DNA from 2 places in the Bradyrhizobium sp. SZCCHNRI1009 genome. Region 1 is predicted to be linked to the other one. Evidence: predicted binding sites of a transcription regulator. Region 1 holds the regulator's gene; the other holds the start of a gene.
What was found. Region 1 encodes PhoB, which activates phosphate uptake and scavenging genes when phosphate is short. Its sites were predicted from a motif close to TGTCATNNANCTGTCAT; they were not measured.

Region 1 (7,340 bases):
ACAAGCTGACCTACACGGCCATGGTGAACAAGGCCGGCAAAACCGTGCAGCCGACCGTCGAGGCCTTCCAGGCCGCCGCCGCGAATGCCGATTGGACCAAGGCCCCCGGCTACTACGTGATCCTCGCCAACCAGCCCGGCGACAAGTCCTGGCCGATGACGGCCGCGACCTTCATCCTGATGCACAAGGAGCCGACCGACAAGGCCGCGTCCGCCGAGGCGATCAAGTTCTTCAAGTGGTCGTTCGAGAAGGGTGGCAAGATGGCCGAGGAGCTCGACTACATCCCGATGCCCGACAGCGTCGTGAAGCTGATCGAGAAGACCTGGTCTGCCGACATCAAGAGCTGAGCTGGACGTATCGAAAATTCCCCTCTCCCGGCCGCCGGGGGAGGGGTGCTACCGGGGTTGAGGCGTGTCCAAGGAACAGGGGGCGGAATTGGCAGAGATGGCGGTTCAGACCGAAGTCGGCGACATCGCGGCTGCTGCCGGGCCCTACGACCGGGCGCGCGCGCTCAGTGCCTTCAAGCTTGGCGACGTCACCTTTTACTGGATCACCCGGCTCGCCGCGATCTCGGTTCTGTTGATCCTCGGCGGCATCATCATCTCTCTCATCATCGGCGCCTGGCCGGCGATGAAGGCCTACGGCTTCGAATTCCTGTGGACGCGGCGCTGGGCGCCGTCGGCCGATCCGCCGGTGCTCGGGGCGCTCGGCCCGATCTACGGCACCCTGGTCACGTCCTTCATCGCGATGCTGATCGCGATTCCGGTGGGTCTCGGCATTGCGATCTTCCTCACCGAGCTGTGCCCGCAATGGCTGCGCCGTCCGATCGGCATTGCGATCGAGCTGCTCGCCGGCATTCCCTCGATCATCTACGGCATGTGGGGCTTCTTCGTTCTGGGCCCGTTCCTGGCCTACACGTTCCAGCCGTTCATGATCAATCTCTGCTCCGGCATCCCGGTGCTGCAGGACATCTTCGCCGGTCCGCCGTCCTATCTCAGTCTGTTCAATGCCTCGCTGATCCTGGCGATCATGGTGCTGCCCTTCATCACCTCGATCTCGGTCGACGTGTTCAAGACCGTGCCGCCGGTGCTGAAGGAGGCGGCCTACGGGGTCGGCTGCACCACCTGGGAGGTCGTACGCAGCGTCGTCATTCCCTACACCCGTGTCGGCGTCATCGGCGGCGTCATGCTGGCGCTGGGCCGTGCGCTCGGCGAAACGATGGCGGTGACCTTCATCATCGGCAACTCGTTCCGGATCTCATCGTCGATCTTCGCGCCGGGCACCACGATCTCGGCCGCCATTGCCTCTGAATTCCAGGAGAGTGACGGCCTGCACCAGTCGAGCCTGATCCTGCTCGGCCTGCTGCTGTTCGTGCTCACCTTCTTCGTGCTGGCGAGCGCGCGCCTGATGCTCATGCGGCTCCAAGCCAAGGCGGGAAAATAAGCCATGTCCAGCGCAGATTCGCTCACCACCGATACGCCGGTCAATCCGATCTATGCGCGCCGACGCCGCAGGGACATCGTGATCCGCGGCCTCTGCGTCGCCGCCGCGCTGTTCGGCGTCACCTGGCTGGCGCTGATCCTGTTCACGCTGTTCTATAACGGGCTTGCCGGCCTCAGCCTGCAGGTGTTTTCCGCCGACACCCCGCCGCCGGGCTCGAGCGAAGGCGGCCTGCGCAATGCCATCGTCGGCTCCCTGATCATGACGGTCATCGGCGTCGGCATCGGCGCGCCGCTCGGCCTGTTCGCCGGCACCTATCTGGCCGAGTACGGCCGCAACGACCGCCTGACCTCGGTGATCCGCTTCATCAACGACATCCTGCTGTCGGCGCCCTCGATCATCATCGGCCTGTTCATCTATGGCGCTGTCGTGGTGCCGATGGGCGGCTTCTCGGCGCTCGCAGGCTCGCTGGCGCTGGCGGTCATTGTCATCCCCGTGGTGCTGCGCACCACCGAGGACATGCTGCTGCTGGTGCCCAACCCGCTGCGTGAGGCGGCCTCGGCGCTCGGCCTGCCGCGATCGCTGGTGATCCGGCGCATCGCCTATCGCGCGGCGCGCTCGGGCCTGATCACCGGCGTGCTGCTGGCCACCGCCCGCGTCGCCGGCGAGACCGCGCCCTTGCTGTTCACTGCGCTGTCGAACCAGTTCTGGAGCCTCAACCTCTCCAAGACGATGGCCAACCTGCCCGTCACCATCAACAACTTCGTCCAGAGCCCCTATGCCTATTGGAAGCAGCTGGCCTGGAGCGGAGCCCTTCTGATCACTCTGGCCGTGCTCGCCCTGAATGTCAGTGCACGCATTCTCGGCGCCGAGAGGAACGCAAAATGACCGACCTGTCCGTATCCGTCAGCCAGCCCAATCCCGCCGCGCTGAACGGCAAGGTTTTGCCGGAAGCCCCCGCCAAGGTGACCGCGCGCAACCTGAACTTCTATTACGGCGATCACCACGCGCTGAAGAACATCAACCTGTCGCTGGGGACCAACCGCGTCACCGCGTTCATCGGCCCGTCCGGCTGCGGCAAGTCGACCCTGCTGCGCATCTTCAACCGGATGTACGATCTCTACCCGGGCCAGCGCGCCGTTGGCCAGCTCATGCTGGACAACACCAACATCCTCGATCCCAAGCTCGACCTCAACCTGCTGCGGGCCCGGGTCGGCATGGTGTTCCAGAAGCCGACGCCGTTCCCGATGACGATCTACGAGAACATCGCCTTCGGCATCCGGCTGTATGAGAAGATCTCCAAGTCGGAGATGGACGACCGGGTCGAGAAGGCACTGCGCGGCGGCGCGTTGTGGAACGAGGTCAAGGACAAGCTCAACGCTTCGGGCCTGTCGCTGTCAGGCGGCCAGCAGCAGCGGCTGTGCATTGCGCGCACCGTGGCGGTCCGGCCGGAGGTGATCCTGTTCGACGAGCCGTGCTCGGCGCTCGATCCGATCTCGACCGCCAAGGTCGAGGAGCTGATCCAGGAGCTCGCCGAAAACTATACGATCGCCATCGTGACGCATAACATGCAGCAGGCGGCGCGCGTCTCCGACAAGACCGCCTTCATGTATCTCGGCGAGCTGATCGAGTTCGACGACACCAGCAAGATCTTCACCTCGCCGAGCGATCGGCGGACCCAGGATTACATCACCGGCCGGTTCGGCTGACGCCGACGACATTGACTTCAGGAGATCATCATGGCCAGTGAACATACCGCCAAGGCGTTCGACAGCGATCTGCAGGATCTCACCCGGCTGGTGTCGGAAATGGGCGGCCTCGCCGAGCGTCTGATCGTCGATTCCGTCGATGCGCTGGTGCGGCGCGACATCGCACTCGGCCAGAAGGTGGTCGCCACCGACGCCGAGGTCGACAAGCTGCAGCGCATCATCGAGGAGCGCGCCGTTCTTACCATCGCCCGGCGACAGCCGATGGCGGTCGACCTGCGCGAGATCGTCGGTGCGATGCGGGTCGCCACCGATCTGGAGCGCATCGGCGATCTCGCCAAGAACATCGGCAAGCGCGTCGCGGCGCTGGAGAGCGACTTCCATCCGCTCAAGCTGATCCGCGGGCTCGAGCACATGACCGACCTGGTGCAGTCGCAGGTCAAGACGGTGCTGGACGCCTATGCCGCGCACGACCTGCCGGCGGCGATGACGGTGTGGAAGGGCGACGAGGAGGTCGACGCCATCTGCACCTCGCTGTTCCGCGAACTCCTGACCTACATGATGGAGGATCCGCGCAACATCTCGTTCTGCATCCATCTGATGTTCTGCGCCAAGAACATCGAGCGCATCGGCGATCACGCGACCAACATCGCGGAGACCGTCTTCTATATGATCGAAGGCCAGCAGATCATGGACAAGCGCCCGAAGGGCGACATGACGAGCTTCGCGACGACGATCCCCGGCAACTGAGAGAGACGGTTCTGACATGGGCGCCCGAATTCTGGTGGTGGAGGACGAGGAGGCGCTGACGACGCTCCTGCGCTACAACCTCGAGGCCGAAGGCTACGAGGTCGAGACGGTGGCGCGCGGAGACGAGGCCGACACACGGCTGAAGGAGCGCGTTCCCGATCTCGTCGTGCTCGACTGGATGCTGCCGGGCCTGTCCGGCATCGAGCTGTGCCGCCGCCTGCGGGCGCGGTCCGAGACCCGGCAATTGCCGATCATCATGCTCACCGCGCGCGGCGAGGAGAGCGAGCGCGTGCGCGGCCTCGCGACCGGCGCCGACGACTACATCGTCAAGCCGTTCTCGGTGCCGGAGCTGCTGGCGCGCGTGAAGGGCCTGCTGCGGCGGGCGAGCCCGGAGCGGCTGGCGACCGTGCTGTCCTATGGCGACATCGAGCTCGACCGCGAGAAGCGCCGCGTGGCGCGCTCGGGACGGCCGATCGATCTCGGCCCGACCGAATACCGCCTGCTCGAGTTTTTCCTGGAGCATCCCGGCCGCGTGTTCAGCCGTGAGCAGCTGCTCGACAGCGTCTGGGGCCGCGACATCTATATCGACGAGCGCACGGTCGACGTCCATATCGGCCGCCTGCGCAAGCTGCTCAATCCGGGCCGCGAGCAGGACCCGATCCGCACCGTGCGCGGCGCCGGCTATGCGCTCGATGATCGCTTCGCCAAGAGCGAGCAGGTGTAAGGGGCGATCGGGCGTGAGGATGAAGCAGGTGTGAGGCGCGAGGGGGCCCGATTGAGGAGATCGCGGTCCGCTTTCCGCCACGCCGCCGCCGTCTTGATCGTGTCTGCTTCGTGGCCCGTCACGATGTTTCGGTCCCAGCGGACGCCCTTGATCAAGACCATCATCATATCTCTAGCCGTCCTGCTCGGCAGCGCGGCGGGCGCCGCGGCCGCCGAGCTCGAAGACGCGGTCGCCGCGGCGGGAAACGGACAGCACGCCGCGGCGATGCGCCGCCTGCTGCCGCTGGCCGCCAAGGGCGATGCGCGGGCGCAGTTCGACGTCGGCTTCATGGAGGCCTTCGGCTGGGGCCAACCGCGCAACCCCGCCGAGGCGCTGGCGTGGTATCGCAAGGCCGCCGATCAGGGCCTCGCCGTCGCCCAGCATTATCTCGGCATCGCCTATGTCAACGGCGAAGGTGTCGCGAGCAATTATGGCGAAGCCGGCCGCTGGTTCAGCCGCGCGGCAGCGCAGGGCTTTGCCCAGTCGCAATACATGCTGGGCCTGATGCTGCTCGACGGTCGCGGCGTGCAGCAGGACGTCGTGCAGGGCTACGCCTGGCTGGTGATGGCGGGTCGCAGCGGCGTGCGATCGGCCCGCCGCGACGTGCAGCGGGTCAAGCTGACGGAGCCGCAGCGCGTCCAGGCCCAGAGCGCCATTGCGGCCTGGCGGCCGAAGCCGGAATCGGCGGAGGCGGGCGTCGCCGCTCCGCGTCCGGAGCAACTGCTCGGGCTCGACCGCCACATCGGAGAGGTCGTCGATCCCACCTCGTGGCCGGCGTCGTCGATCGGCGTCGTCACCGTCGCGCAATACTCGACCGGCGGCTGGTGCACCGGCACGCTGGTCGCGGCGCGCGTCGTGCTCACCGCCGCGCATTGCGTGTTCAACGGCGTCGCGCAGGTCAGCCCCGGCAATGTCCGCTTCCTGGCCGGCATGAACAGGGGCACGCCGGCGGCATCGTCGGTCGCCGACAAGCTGATCGTGGCGCCGGACTTCGTCCCGACCCGGCACGACAGATGGTCGCTCGACCGCTCGCCCGCCGATTGGGCGCTGATCGTGCTGAAGGATGCGCTGCCGTCGAAGCCGGTCGCGGTCAAGGCGCTGACGCGCGAGGAACTGCAGGCTGCGACCACCGCCGGAACCATCTCAGAGATCGGGTACGGTCAGGAGCGGCGCTACTCGCCGACCGGCCAGCGCAATTGCAGCGCCGGCATGACCAGCGATGCCCGTCTGCTGACGGTGCATTGCCTCGCCAATTTCGGCTATTCGGGCTCGCCGATCCTGGCCGAGGTCGGCGGCACGCCGGCCGTGGTCGGCATCTTCTCGGCGTTCCACGAGGAGACCCGGCTGATGTTCGCCGCGCCCGCAAGCCAGTTCGAGGCCGTCGTGCGGCGCGAGATTGCGGCGCAGAGTGCCTCGGCGCGGTGAAGGGGGAGGGGACGAGAGAGGTCCCGCCGCTGGTCACGATCTGTGCGCGACTGGATAGCGGGTTGCCAAGCGAGCGGGCGATCCGGCAAGTGCAGCCGATTTTTTCCTGTAGCTTTCGCCTGCAGCGGGGCTTTACCGAACTGGCCTGGCTCTTGCTATAGTTCGAGTATGACGATTGTTCCAATTGATCATCCTCGTGCCCCGCGGCTGCTGTGGTGGCGGTCGCAGCCCGGCAGGACCGTTGCGCTCGTCGCCTGGCTGGTCGCGGCCAATGCGCTGGCCTGGGCCTGGGCATTCGCGCTCTACGCCGACCGGCCCGCCATCGTCGGCACCGCGATGCTGGCCTGGCTGCTCGGACTGCGCCATGCCGTCGATGCGGACCACATCGCGGCGATCGACAATGTGGTGCGGAAGCTCGTGCAGGACGGTCGCGCCCCGCGCGCCGCCGGCCTCTATTTTGCGCTCGGCCATTCCAGCGTCGTCGTCATCGCCACCATCGTGGTGAGCCTGGTGGCCGGCGCAGATCTGTTGAGTGAGGACAGCGCCATCCGTGCGATCGGCGGCACCATCGGCACCTCGGTCTCCGCAGGCTTCCTGCTGCTGATCGCCTTCGCGAATCTGGTGCTGTTCGTGAACCTCTGGCGCCGCCCATCCCACCCCCATTCCGACATGGACGCCGCCGGTAGCGCCGGGCGGGGCCTGCTCATTCGTCTGCTGCGGCCGGTGCTCCGCGTCGTCTCCCGCGCCTGGCACATGTACCCGCTCGGCTTCCTGTTCGGCCTGGGCTTCGACACCGCCAGCGAAATCGGGCTGCTCAGCCTGTCGGCGACCGAGGCGGCGCGCGGGGCGAGCCTGGCGCATGTGCTGGTATTCCCGGCGCTGTTCGCCGCGGCGATGGCCACCGTCGACACCGCCGACAGCATGCTGATGGCCGGCGCCTATCGCTGGGCGCTCACGGATCCCGCGCGCAAGCGGCGCTACAATCTGGTCATCACCGGCGCCTCGGTCGCGATCGCGCTGGTGATCGGCGGCGTCGAGGCGGTCGCGCTGCTGACGCCCCGGCTTGGCTTCACCGGCGGATGGGCCGAGGTCGTCACTGCGCTGGGCGATGATCTCGCCAACCTCGGGATCGTCGCCATCGGACTGTTCGGCCTGATCTGGGCGGGTGCCATGCTGCTTGGCCGCCGTCCGGGCGGTTCCGAGGATGCGCCGGGTGAGGAGCTTGCCAGCGTTCGCGCCGGGGCGCTAAACCCGAG
Region 2 (7,340 bases), on a different contig from region 1:
GTTCGACTGTGCGTTTCGCGACTTTGGAAATTGAGCAGATCCCGGGAAGCCCGTTTGTGGCGTGGCACGCGTGAGCGTGGCCGCGTCTTTTTTTCGTCTAGACGAGGAGACAGCGATGCCGACCTACAAGGGCAGCGTGAAGTGGTTCAACCCGACCAAGGGATATGGCTTCATCAAACCGACTGGCGGAGACAAGGACGTGTTCGTCCACATATCAGCCGTGGAGCGTGCTGGACTGACCACGCTCAACGAGAACCAGACGATCGAATATGATCTGGTGGAGAGCCGCGGCAAGACGTCGGCAGAGAACCTGAAGCTCTCGTGAGCATCGTCCCGGCGGAGAGCGCCACAGCGCGGGTTCGTAAACCAACTCACGAGCTCCGCGTCAGGTTCGCTCGCCGCCGATGATCAGACTTCGTCAGCCTTGATGTGCCCCCAGCCCCGCCGGGGATTTTTTTGTCCGCGACAGCTAGCGGACGACCGGCCAGATCAGCGTATGATCGCCTTGCTCCACGGACGACGTCCGGCAGAGATCGCCTTCGAGCCGCACCAAGCCCTTGGCCAACAGCTTCAGCGCTTCCGGATAGATCCGATGCTCGACGCCGAGAATGCGCGTCGACAGCGTGTCCGGCGTGTCGTCGTCCCTGACCACGACCGCGCCCTGCATCACGATCGGACCTGCATCCGTCTCCGGGATGACGAAATGCACGGTGGCGCCTGACAGCTTGACGCCGGCGCGCAGCGCCTGGCCATGCGGATCGAGGCCGGGGAATGATGGCAGCAGCGACGGATGAATGTTCAGCATCCTGCCGTACCAGCGCTGCACGAACTCCGCCGTGAACAGGCGCATGAAACCGGCCAGGCAGATGATCTCGATGCCGCGTGCATCGAGCGCCTGCTGCAGTCTGGCCTCGAACCCTGCGCGGTCCTTGCCGAACGGCTTGCTCTCGATGATTTCGATCGCGACGCCGCTCTCCTGCGCTTTCTGCAGCCCGGCCGCATCGGCCCGGTTGGAGATCACGACGGCGATCTCGGCCGGAAATTCCGGCTGCGCCGCCGCGTGGATCAGCGCGGCCATGTTCGACCCACGGCCCGAGATCAGGATGGCGACGCGGCGCTTCATCGGCACACTCGTCTCACAGAGCCAGATCGAGGGCGCCGGTGTAGATCACCCGCTCGTCGCCTGTCGCAGCAACGACCTCGCCGAGCCGCGCGACGTGCTCGCCATTCGCGGTGAACACCTCGATGACGGCATCGACGGCCTCGGCCTTGACGATCGCGATCATGCCGATCCCGCAATTGAAGGTGCGCAAGAGCTCGCGCTCGGCAATGCCGCCCTGCTCCGCCAGCCATTTGAAGACCGGCAGCACCGGCAGGCCCGTCAGGTCGATCGAAACGCCGAGATGCTTCGGCAGCACGCGTGGAATGTTGTCGGTGAAGCCGCCGCCCGTGATGTGTGCGAGCCCCTTCACCGCACCGGTCTCGCGGATGGCGCGAAGGCATGATTTCACATAGAGGCGGGTCGGCGTCAGCAGCGCCGCGCCGAGAGTCAGGACCGGCGCGAACGGCGCCGGCGCATCGAAGCCGAGGCCGGACTGGGCGACGATCTTGCGCACCAGCGAATAGCCGTTGGAGTGGACGCCGGAGGATGCGAGCCCCAGCACCACGTCACCGGCCGCGATGTCGGGAGACGGCAGCAGCGTGCCACGTTCCGCCGCGCCGACCGCGAAACCGGCAAGATCGTAGTCGCCGTCCTTGTAGAGGCCCGGCATTTCCGCGGTCTCACCGCCGATCAGCGCGCAGCCGGATTCCCGGCAGCCTTCGGCGATACCGGCCACGATCGACGCCGTCGCCTCCGGGTCGAGCTTGCCGCACGCAAAGTAGTCAAGGAAGAACAGCGGCTCGGCGCCCTGCACGACGAGATCGTTGACCGACATGGCGACCAGGTCGATGCCGATGCCGCCATGCAGCCCGGTCTCGATCGCGATCTTCACCTTGGTGCCGACGCCGTCGGTCGCCGCGACCAGCACCGGATCCTTGAATCCAGCGGCCTTGAGGTCGAACAGGCCGCCAAAGCCGCCGATCTCGGCATCCGCACCGGCGCGGGCGGTTGCGCGCACCATGGGCTTGATCAGATCGACCAGACGGTTTCCGGCATCGATATCGACGCCCGAATCTGCATAAGTGAGCCCGTTCTTGCGCTCGGTCATGGTAAAAACCCCTAATCTGGCCGCTGGTTACGTCGGAATCCGGCCGCGCGCAATGGCTCGCAAGGGGCTCGTCCCCACACTATCTAGGAACCGTACCGGTTCGCCCTGTTTCGGAATCGGGTTGTCTTTTGATCGAGTCGTCGTCGGGACCCGCTGCGTGACCATTCCCCACAGTATCCCCAATCTGATCACGCTGGGTCGAATCCTGCTGGTTCCGATCGTCGTCTGGGCCATTGCGGCCGGCCAGATGGAGATCGCGTTTCTGGTCTTCGTGGTCGCGGGGGTGAGCGACGCCGTGGACGGCTTCCTGGCCAAGCGCTTCAACCTGCGGTCCGAGCTGGGAGCGCTGCTCGATCCTCTCGCCGACAAGGCGCTGCTGGTCTCGATCTTCGTCACGCTTGGCATCTGGGGCGCGATCCCGCGCTGGATCGTCATCCTGGTGGTCTCGCGCGACATCATGATCGTCTCGGCGGTGATCGTGTCCTGGCTGTTCGACAGGCCGGTCGCGATGAAGCCATTGATGGTCTCCAAGCTGAACACGGTCGCCCAGGTGGGATTCGCGGCGCTTGTGCTGGCCTCGCTCAGCTTCGGCTTCGAGCCCAGGCCCTACGATGTGGTGCTGATGGTGCTGGTCACCGTCTTTACCCTCGTGTCGGTCGGGCTGTATCTCGTCGACTGGGTGCGCCACATGAGCACCATCGAGGTCCGGTGATCCTCCGCGGAGGGCCCGTCCTGACCTCACGCACCACACGATACGGAGCAATTCGATCTTGGCCGGCCATATCCCCCCTCGTCAGCTGGCCTTCGCGCTGCCGCATGCGGAGAGCCTGACGCGGGACAATTTCTTCGAAGGTCCAGGCAACGCGGCCGGGCTCGCTCTGGTCGACGCCTGGCCGGAATGGCCGGCGCGGACCATGTTCCTGGTCGGCCCCGACGGCTCCGGCAAGAGCCACCTCGCCGCGATCTGGGCCGAGCAGGCAGGCGCCCGATCGCTGTCCGCGCATGCCCTTGAGGCAGGCGTGGTCCCCGGGGCGCTCGCCACCGGCGCGCTGGTGCTGGAGGATCTGACCGCAACCGGTCTCGACGAGCGGGCGCTGTTTCACCTGCTGAACCTGGCCCGCCAGGACGAGGCCTTCGTGCTGATCACGGCGCGCGAGGCCCCGGCGGCCCTGCCGATCGCCCTGGCCGATCTGAGGTCGCGGCTGCGTGCCGTCCCGGTGGTCACGCTGCTGCCGCCCGACGACCAGCTGTTCCGGGCCCTGATCGTCAAGCTGGCCGCCGACCGGCAAATGGCGATCGACGAAACCGTGGTCAGCTATCTCGCCAGCCACATCGAGCGGTCCTATGCGGCGGCACGCCAGACCATTGCGCTGCTGGACAACGAGTCGCTGCGGCTCGGACGCCCCGTCACCCGGGCGCTGGCGGCGGAGCTGCTCCGCCCGGCGTGACCGGCGGCCATCTTGACGGCGGTTGATGACGGAACCTCAATGGTGCCGGCAACGTCATCCCCTGGTCACCCAGATTGGGCTACGGTCGACCATTCGCGACTGGACGGATATGGATCGAATTCCCTATGGATACCGAGCAAGTTACTGAAATTTCAGAGAAAGCACCGGTCTCGGCGCCGTCCATCGAGATTGCCTCGAGCCCCGAGCGATTCATCAATCGGGAGCTGTCCTGGCTTCACTTCAACCGCCGCGTTCTGGAGGAATCGGTCAATCCGCGCCATCCCGCCCTGGAGCGGGTGCGCTTCCTGTCGATTTCCGCCAACAACCTTGATGAATTCTTCATGGTGCGCGTCGCCGGCATCCGCGCCCAGGTCCGCGAGGGCATTGCCGAGCGCAGCCCCGACGGGCTGACGCCGACCGAGCAGCTGAAGCTGATCAACGAGACGGTGTCGCAGCTCGCCATCGACCAGCAGGCGATCTGGCGCGACCTGCGCAAGTTTCTCGGCGAGCTCGGCATCGTGCTGGTCGACGGTCAGGACGTCACCAGGAGCGAGCGCGCCTGGATCGAGGACCATTTCCTCGCCAACATCTTCCCGCTGCTGACGCCACTCGCGATCGATCCGGCGCATCCATTCCCGTTCATCCCGAGCCTCGGCTTCACCGTGGCGCTGCAGCTGATCCGCTCCGCCGACGGGCGTCCGATGAACGCCCTCATTCGCATGCCCGGCAAGATCGATCGCTTCATCCGCTTCCCCGGCTCCAAGGATGGCGTGATCCGCCTGATCACCCTCGAGCAGGCGACCGGACTGTTCATCGGCCGGCTGTTTCCGGGCTACACCGTGAAGGGCCAGGGCGCCTTCCGGATCATCCGCGACAGCGAGATCGAGATCGAGGAAGAGGCCGAAGACCTGGTGCGGCTGTTCGAGACGGCGCTGAAGCGGCGGCGCCGCGGCTCGGTGATCCGGCTCGAGATCGAGGCCAACATGCCGGAGGAGCTGCGCCGCTTCGTGCAGAATGCGCTGTCCACGACGGATGACGAGGTGTTCGTCGTCGACGGCGTGCTGGCGATGAACGAGCTGTCGCAACTGACGCGGGTCGACCGGCCCGACCTCGAATTCGCGCCCTACGTGCCGCGCCATCCCGAGCGTGTCCGCGACCATGGCGGCGACATCTTCGCCGCCATCCGGCAGAAGGACCTGATCGTCCATCACCCTTACGAGTCGTTCGACGTCGTCGTGCAGTTCCTGCAGCAGGCGGCGCGCGATCCCGACGTCGTTGCGATCAAGCAGACGCTGTACCGGACCTCCAACAATTCGCCGATCGTGCGCACGCTGGTGGAGGCCGCCGAGGCCGGCAAGTCGGTGACGGCCCTGGTCGAGCTCAAGGCGCGTTTCGACGAGGAGGCCAACATCCGCTGGGCCCGCGACCTGGAGCGCGCGGGCGTACAGGTGGTGTACGGCTTCCTGGAGCTGAAGACGCATGCCAAGCTGTCGATGGTCGTGCGCCGCGAGGGCGGCAGCCTCACCACCTATGTCCACACCGGCACCGGCAACTATCATCCGGTGACGGCGCGCATCTACACCGACCTGTCCTACTTCACGTCGGACCCGGTGATCGGCCGCGACGTCACGCGGGTGTTCAACTACATCACCGGCTATGCCGAGCCGATCGACATCGAGAAGATGGCGGTGTCGCCGCTCACGCTTCGCAAGCGCATCATCGAGCACATCCACGGCGAGACCAGCTTCGCCCGCCAGGGCAAGCCGGCCGTGATCTGGATGAAGATGAACTCGCTGGTCGATCCCGACATCATCGACGCGCTGTACGAGGCCTCGCAGGCCGGCGTGTCGATCGAGCTGATCGTGCGCGGCATCTGCTGCCTGCGTCCCGGCCTCCCCGGACTGTCGGAGAACATTCGCGTCAAATCGGTGATCGGCCGCTTCCTCGAGCATGGCCGCATCTACTGCTTTGGTATGGGTCAGGGCCTGCCGAGCGCCAAGGCCGCCGTCTACATCTCCTCGGCCGACATGATGCCGCGCAATCTCGACCGCCGCGTCGAGGTGCTGTGCCCGCTTCAGAACCCCACCGTGCATCAGCAGGTCCTGGAACAGATCATGGTCGCGAACCTGAAGGATACCGAGCAGAGCTGGCAATTGTTGCCGGATGGGTCGTCAACGCGTATGAAGGCCGCGAAGGGCGAGGAGCCGTTCAACCTGCACAATTACTTCATGACGAATCCGAGTCTGTCCGGCCGTGGAAAGTCGCTCAAGGAATCATCGCCGCGCCGGCTCACGCGCCGGAATGAACGCTCTCCTTCATAGGGGCTGTCTGCACCGGGGCCTTCTGCGCCGGGATATGCCGTGGTGAAGCCGCCCCGCACGAGGGCCACGAGCGTCGGTGTCATCGACATCGGCTCGAATTCGGTCCGTCTCGTCGTCTACCAGGCGATGGAACGCAGTCTCGTCACCGTGTTCAACGAGAAGGCGCTGTGTGGGCTCGGTCGCGAGGTCCAGACCACCGGCCTTCTCGCATCTGATGCCGTCGACAAGGCGCTGACCGCGCTGAAGCGCTTCCGTGCGCTGTGCAAGGTGCAGCGGGTGGGGCAGGTTCATGCCATCGCGACCGCCGCCTGCCGGGATGCTTCGAACGGCCCCGATTTCATCGCCAAGGCCGAGAAGATCTGCGGCGCCCCGATCCAGATCCTCACCGGCGCCGAAGAGGCGCGCTATTCGGCGCTCGGCGTCATCTCCGGCATTCACAAGCCCGACGGCATCGTCGGTGATCTCGGCGGCGGCTCACTCGAGCTGATCGACGTGCGCGGGCACCAGGTCCGCAGCGGCGTCACCCTGCCGCTCGGCAGCCTTGCGCTGCAGGATCTTGCCGAGAAATCGCTGAAGAAGGCGCAGCGTATCGCGAGCGAGGCGCTGACCGACCTGCCGCAGCTGCTGGCCGGCGAGGGCCGCACCTTCTACGCGGTCGGCGGCACCTGGCGCGCGCTGGCGCGCATCCACATCATCCAGAGCGGTTATCCGCTCGGGGTGATGCACGGCTATGCGATCCCGGCGGCCGACGGGCTGGCCTTCGTGCGCCGGCTGCGCCGTCTCGTCGCCGCCGACATGCTGGCCGACATCGAAGCGATCGCCGAGGCGCGGCGCCCGCTGCTTGCCTATGCCGCGCTGGTGCTCGAGCACATCATCCGCGTCGCCAGGCCGACGACCGTCGTGTTCTCGACCTTCGGCGTGCGCGAGGGCCTGCTCTACTCCAAGCTTCCCGACGCCGAGCGCGCCAAGGACGGGCTGCTCTGCGCGGCGCAGGGCCTCAACGAGCTGTTGTCGCGCTCGGCCCAGCATGCCCGCGAGCTGATCGACTGGACCGACCGCCTGTTCCGCGTGATGCACATCCGCGAGACCGAGGACGATCGCAGGCTGCGGCACGCGGCCTGCCTGTTGTCCGACATCGGCTGGCGCATGCATCCGGACCATCGCGGCGAGCAGACCTACGGCATCATTCTCAACGGCAATTTCGGCTCGATCAGCCATGAGGGCCGCATCTTCGCCGCGCTGTCGGTGTTCTTCCGCTACGAGGGATTGGGCAACGAGGCGAAGCCGCCTGCTCTCACCGAGCAGCTGAGCCCGGCTCAGATCGATCGTGCGCGCCTGCTCGGCACCGCGTTTCGCGTCGC

Region 2: the regulator PhoB is predicted to act here: its motif matches at 3,711-3,727, upstream of QX010_RS17915 (RNA degradosome polyphosphate kinase).

The regions. Positions count from the first base shown of each region.
Region 1 is NZ_JAUEUL010000012.1:58,459-65,798, forward strand. Features, by position in the region: gene pstS (phosphate ABC transporter substrate-binding protein PstS) at 1-347, shown strand, start outside; gene pstC (phosphate ABC transporter permease subunit PstC) at 445-1,443, shown strand; gene pstA (phosphate ABC transporter permease PstA) at 1,447-2,328, shown strand; gene pstB (phosphate ABC transporter ATP-binding protein PstB) at 2,325-3,149, shown strand; gene phoU (phosphate signaling complex protein PhoU) at 3,180-3,896, shown strand; gene phoB (phosphate regulon transcriptional regulator PhoB) at 3,913-4,620, shown strand; gene QX010_RS21045 (trypsin-like serine protease) at 4,768-6,084, shown strand; gene QX010_RS21050 (HoxN/HupN/NixA family nickel/cobalt transporter) at 6,253-7,340, shown strand, end outside.
Region 2 is NZ_JAUEUL010000009.1:149,609-156,948, forward strand. Features, by position in the region: gene QX010_RS17885 (hypothetical protein) at 1-74, shown strand, start outside; gene QX010_RS17890 (cold-shock protein) at 116-325, shown strand; gene purN (phosphoribosylglycinamide formyltransferase) at 470-1,123, opposite strand; gene purM (phosphoribosylformylglycinamidine cyclo-ligase) at 1,137-2,210, opposite strand; gene QX010_RS17905 (CDP-alcohol phosphatidyltransferase family protein) at 2,368-2,922, shown strand; gene QX010_RS17910 (DnaA ATPase domain-containing protein) at 2,981-3,658, shown strand; gene QX010_RS17915 (RNA degradosome polyphosphate kinase) at 3,784-5,979, shown strand; gene ppx (exopolyphosphatase) at 6,022-7,340, shown strand, end outside.